DNA from 2 places in the Enterobacter asburiae genome. Region 2 is predicted to be linked to the other one. Evidence: predicted binding sites of a transcription regulator. Region 2 holds the regulator's gene; the other holds the start of a gene.
What was found. The regulator PurR, encoded in region 2, represses purine synthesis genes. The targets are predictions, from matches to a motif close to CANGCAAACGTTTGCNTG.
Positions count from the first base shown of each region.

Region 1: the regulator PurR is predicted to act here: its motif matches at 1,274-1,291, upstream of purH (bifunctional phosphoribosylaminoimidazolecarboxamide formyltransferase/IMP cyclohydrolase).

Region 1 covers NZ_CP011863.1:3,313,631-3,316,746, reverse strand. The annotation lists gene purH (bifunctional phosphoribosylaminoimidazolecarboxamide formyltransferase/IMP cyclohydrolase) at 1-1,166, opposite strand, end outside; rRNA gene ACJ69_RS16020 (16S ribosomal RNA) at 1,728-3,116, shown strand, end outside.
Region 2 covers NZ_CP011863.1:1,023,783-1,026,898, reverse strand. The annotation lists gene ACJ69_RS05075 (MFS transporter) at 1-641, opposite strand, end outside; gene cydH (cytochrome bd-I oxidase subunit CydH) at 805-894, opposite strand; gene purR (HTH-type transcriptional repressor PurR) at 1,192-2,217, shown strand; gene punR (DNA-binding transcriptional activator PunR) at 2,235-3,116, opposite strand, start outside.

The DNA of each region.
Region 1 (3,116 bases), 2.3 Mb from region 2:
TGAACCAGCAGGCCGCCGTTCACACGCTTGAAGTCCAGGCCCGGCACGCGTTCTGCCCACTGGCCGCAAACCAGCACGCGTACGTTCTGTTTTGCCGCGGTGATTTTCAGCGCTTCTTCGGATGCGGATGGCGCGATGATCACTTCAACGAACTGGCGGGAGATGATGGCCTGTGCGGTTTCAGCATCCAGCTCGCGGTTGAAGGCGATAATGCCGCCAAACGCGGAGGTCGGGTCGGTTTTGTAGGCGCGATCGTAGGCGTCCAGAATAGAGGTGCTCACGGCAACGCCGCATGGGTTCGCGTGCTTAACGATAACGCAGGCCGGCTCGCTGAACTCTTTCACGCATTCCAGCGCGGCGTCGGTGTCAGCAATGTTGTTATAGGAGAGCGCTTTGCCCTGAACCTGCTGGGCTGTCGCAACAGAGGCTTCTTTTACTTCTTCTTCTATATAGAAGGCTGCCTGCTGGTGGCTGTTCTCGCCGTAACGCATATCCTGCTTCTTAATGAAGTTCAGGTTCAGGGTGCGCGGGAAGCGGCCAGAAGGATCTTTGCTTTCACCGTGGTAGGCAGGCACCAGGCTACCGAAGTAGTTGGCGATCATGCTGTCGTACGCCGCGGTGTGCTCGAAGGCTTTGATGGCGAGGTCGAAACGCGTTTCCAGAGTCAGTGACCCTTCGTTGGCATCCATCTCATTAATAATGGTTTCGTAATCGCTGCTCTTTACGACGATGGCCACATCTTTATGGTTCTTGGCCGCGGAGCGCACCATGGTTGGGCCGCCGATATCAATATTCTCTACGGCATCTTCCAGAGAACAGCCTTCGCGGGCTACGGTCTGGGCAAACGGGTAGAGGTTAACGACAACCATGTCGATTGGGGCGATGTCATGCTGTTCCATAATGGCGTCGTCCTGACCGCGACGGCCAAGAATACCGCCGTGCACTTTCGGGTGCAGAGTTTTGACGCGTCCATCCATCATTTCCGGGAAACCGGTGTAATCGGACACTTCGGTTACCGGCAGACCTTTATCTGCTAACAGGCGAGCGGTACCGCCTGTAGAAAGCAGCTCCACACCGCGTGCGGAAAGTGCCTGAGCGAATTCGACGATACCGGCTTTATCAGAAACACTGAGCAGAGCGCGGCGGACTGGACGACGTTGTTGCATGGTAAATCCCCTGGATTTCACGATTACAGAGAGCGTTAGATGAATTTTCCTGCGAAAAACTCATCTAACACACCTGACGGGGCATCCTTATTAAGCGCGAGCATTTTAACGAAAACGTTTGCGCAACGCTCGCACATTTTCACTTTTTCGTATCATTGTGGATAAGTCTGTGTGTAAAAAGGTATAAGGCGGGGTTTTGCTGTGGAATGCAGCAGTCAGTCATTTTTCTGTCATTTAGCGGTTGCGGCCAGCTGATAACTCCCTATAATGCGCCTCCATCGACACGGCGGATGTGAATCACTTCACACAACAAGCGGTTCGGTTGAAGAGAAAAAATCCTGAAATAACGGGTTGACTCTGAAAGAGGAAAGCGTAATATACGCCACCTCGCAACGGTGAGAGAAAGCCGCGTTGCACTGCTCTTTAACAATTTATCAGACAATCTGTGTGGGCACTCAAAGTGACATGGATTCTTAACGTCGCAAGACGAAAAATGAATACCAAGTCTCTGAGTGAACATACGTAATTCATTACGAAGTTTAATTCACGAGCATCAAACTTAAATTGAAGAGTTTGATCATGGCTCAGATTGAACGCTGGCGGCAGGCCTAACACATGCAAGTCGAGCGGTAGCACAGGGAGCTTGCTCCTGGGTGACGAGCGGCGGACGGGTGAGTAATGTCTGGGAAACTGCCTGATGGAGGGGGATAACTACTGGAAACGGTAGCTAATACCGCATAACGTCGCAAGACCAAAGAGGGGGACCTTCGGGCCTCTTGCCATCAGATGTGCCCAGATGGGATTAGCTAGTAGGTGGGGTAACGGCTCACCTAGGCGACGATCCCTAGCTGGTCTGAGAGGATGACCAGCCACACTGGAACTGAGACACGGTCCAGACTCCTACGGGAGGCAGCAGTGGGGAATATTGCACAATGGGCGCAAGCCTGATGCAGCCATGCCGCGTGTATGAAGAAGGCCTTCGGGTTGTAAAGTACTTTCAGCGGGGAGGAAGGCGATAAGGTTAATAACCTTGTCGATTGACGTTACCCGCAGAAGAAGCACCGGCTAACTCCGTGCCAGCAGCCGCGGTAATACGGAGGGTGCAAGCGTTAATCGGAATTACTGGGCGTAAAGCGCACGCAGGCGGTCTGTCAAGTCGGATGTGAAATCCCCGGGCTCAACCTGGGAACTGCATTCGAAACTGGCAGGCTAGAGTCTTGTAGAGGGGGGTAGAATTCCAGGTGTAGCGGTGAAATGCGTAGAGATCTGGAGGAATACCGGTGGCGAAGGCGGCTCCCTGGACAAAGACTGACGCTCAGGTGCGAAAGCGTGGGGAGCAAACAGGATTAGATACCCTGGTAGTCCACGCCGTAAACGATGTCGACTTGGAGGTTGTGCCCTTGAGGCGTGGCTTCCGGAGCTAACGCGTTAAGTCGACCGCCTGGGGAGTACGGCCGCAAGGTTAAAACTCAAATGAATTGACGGGGGCCCGCACAAGCGGTGGAGCATGTGGTTTAATTCGATGCAACGCGAAGAACCTTACCTACTCTTGACATCCAGAGAACTTTCCAGAGATGGATTGGTGCCTTCGGGAACTCTGAGACAGGTGCTGCATGGCTGTCGTCAGCTCGTGTTGTGAAATGTTGGGTTAAGTCCCGCAACGAGCGCAACCCTTATCCTTTGTTGCCAGCGGTCCGGCCGGGAACTCAAAAGAGACTGCCAGTGATAAACTGGAGGAAGGTGGGGATGACGTCAAGTCATCATGGCCCTTACGAGTAGGGCTACACACGTGCTACAATGGCGCATACAAAGAGAAGCGACCTCGCGAGAGCAAGCGGACCTCATAAAGTGCGTCGTAGTCCGGATTGGAGTCTGCAACTCGACTCCATGAAGTCGGAATCGCTAGTAATCGTAGATCAGAATGCTACGGTGAATACGTTCCCGGGCCTT
Region 2 (3,116 bases):
GCCCCCAGCACGGTGGTGAGCAGCGCGGAGAGCACCTGCGGGCGCATTAGCACCGACAGTTCTCTGCGCACGTCAGGACGTTCCCCCGCGCTGCCTTTCGGCAAGGAGAAGAACAGCGCCACCATTGCAACCACGCCAAGCCCGGCAGTCGCCAGGAAGGACATACGCCAGCCGATCGCTTCCCCCAGCCAGGTTGCCGCAGGCACCCCGCCGATATTGGCAATTGTTAGCCCCATGAACATGGTTGCCACGGCGCTCGCCTGCTTGTGTTTTGGCACCACGCTGGCAGCAACGACCGACCCCAGCCCAAAGAACGCGCCGTGGTTAAGGCTGGTCAGAATGCGTGACAGCATCAATGTGGTGTAGTCCGGCGCAATGGCCGAAAGCACGTTGCCCAGGGTGAAAATCGCCATCAGGAATATCAGCGCATTGCGGCGCGCGCGATGAGAAAGCAAAAGCGTCATCAACGGCGCCCCGACCATCACGCCGATAGCGTAGGCGCTGATTAACATCCCTGCCGCAGGGATAGAGACATCTACGCCCCGGGCAATAACAGGCAGTAACCCCATCGGGGAGAATTCAGTGGTGCCAATCCCAAAAGCGCCAATCGCCAGGGCCAGCAGGGGAAAATTGATTTTCATGCGTCAACTCCGGATGCCGTGTCATGTGGTGACACAGAACAAAGAAGCGGAAAGCATGACATCAATCACAAAAAATGAGAAGTTAACAAAATGGCAAAAGATTTTTGCCAGAGAAGTAACAATCCGGGGAGTCGGGAGGGAGAAGGCTCTCCCTCCGCGTAAATCAGTGCAGCGCAGCCGTCAGACCGGCCGCAACAATCAGAGCCAGCACAACAACGGTGGTGAACAGCGAAAACTTAAGATCGGAACTCATCAATTTTTCTCCTTTTAATCCCCACACGAAAAGTGAGCTTGCTCATTTTTGCACAGATTACGTCAAAAATCTTCCTGGATTTATACTGATAACCACTTTACCTCTTCCCCTTTTCATCAAGATAGGACAAAATTCCACGCTAAATTTATTAGCGTACCGGCCATTGACCCCCTCCTGACGTCCCGTGTCGTTTTCCCGGCGTGCCGCAATTCAACATTGCGAGATAAGGGTGAGAGAAGGCAAACGTTTACCTTCAGGTTTTTCAGGAGCTTAGGATATGGTCTGGAGTGACATTTAATGGCAACAATTAAAGACGTAGCAAAACGCGCAAACGTTTCCACTACAACCGTATCACATGTAATTAACAAAACCCGCTTTGTGGCGGAAGAGACGCGCAACGCCGTCTGGGCAGCGATCAAAGAGCTGCACTATTCGCCAAGTGCGGTTGCGCGTAGCCTCAAGGTTAATCACACCAAGTCCATTGGATTGCTGGCGACCAGCAGTGAAGCGGCCTATTTTGCCGAGATCATTGAAGCGGTTGAAAAGAACTGCTTCCAGAAAGGCTATACCCTGATTTTGGGCAACGCGTGGAACAGCATTGAAAAACAGCGTGCCTACCTGTCGATGATGGCGCAAAAGCGCGTTGATGGCCTGCTGGTGATGTGTTCCGAGTATCCGGAGTCCGTGCTGTCGATGCTGGAAGAGTATCGCCATATTCCGATGGTGGTGATGGACTGGGGCGAAGCGCGCGCGGATTTCACCGATTCCGTTATCGATAACGCCTTTGAAGGCGGCTATATGGCCGGTCGCTATCTGATCGAACGCGGTCACCGCGAGATTGGCGTGATCCCCGGTCCGCTGGAGCGCAACACCGGCGCGGGCCGTCTGGCCGGTTTTATGAAAGCGATGGAAGAAGCGCTGATCAACGTGCCGGAAAACTGGATTGTGCAGGGCGACTTTGAGCCGGAATCGGGCTACCGCGCGATGCAGCAGATCGTCTCCCAGCCGCACCGTCCGACCGCCGTGTTCTGCGGGGGCGACATCATGGCCATGGGCGCGCTCTGCGCTGCCGACGAGCTGGGCCTGCGCGTACCGCAGGATATTTCCGTGATCGGGTATGACAACGTGCGTAACGCGCGCTTCTTTACCCCGGCGTTGACCACCATTCACCAGCCAAAAGACTCGCTGGGCGAAACGGCTTTCAACATGCTGATGGACAGAATCGTCAACAAGCGTGAAGAGTCGCAGTCCATTGAAGTTCACCCGCGTCTTATCGAACGCCGTTCCGTAGCGGATGGTCCGTTCCGCGACTACCGTCGTTAATCGCTTTACGGGGCCAGCTATGCTGGCTCCCGTAACCATTCCCGGTTCAGCGTTTCGCTGTCTCCCAGATAATCCAGCAGCCATGCCATCGCAGGCGAGACGTCATTTTGCTGCCAGGTGAGGCAGCAGGCCGCATCCGGGAACGGATTCTCCAGCGTCAGCTCAACCCACTCTCCGGTATCGATGCGCGGACGCGCAAAATGAACGGGCACCATCGCGACGCACAGCCCGGCGCTGAGGCACGTCGCCGACGATTCCCAGTCAGGGGCTACCACCCGCCGCTGGTTGTCCAGAAGCCAGGTGATACGCTTGGGCAACGAACGGGACGTATCCTCCAGCACCAGCGACGGCCAGTTGCGCAGCGTGTCATCGCTGAGCGGCCCTTCCATCGACGCCAGCGGATGATCGCTTGCCACCACGCATTTCCAGCTCAGCATCCCCATATCGCGAAAGGCGTAACGTCCCCCAACCGGGATCGCCTGCGTGGCCCCAATCGCCATCTCTGCCCTGCCGTCCGCCAGCGCATCCCAGACGCCGTTGAACACCTCCTGCGAGACCCGCAGCTCGACGTCAGAAAAATGACGATAGAAATCGACGATCATCTGCCGGGTGCGTTCCGGCTTAACGATATTATCCACGGCGATGGAAAGATGTCCCCGCCAGCCGTTAGCGATCTGCTGACACTGTTCGCGGGTGATCTGCATTTTTTTGATAACAGAACGCCCTTCCTTCAAAAACCACGCGCCTGCGGGCGTTAATTCCACATCACGATGCCGCCGTTCAAACAGCGGAACCGCTAGCCACTCCTCCAGCTGACGCACCGTGTAGCTGATTGCCGAAGGAACGCGGTGCAGCTCCAGTGCCGCACCGCTAAAGCTGCCGTTACGCGCAACAGCATC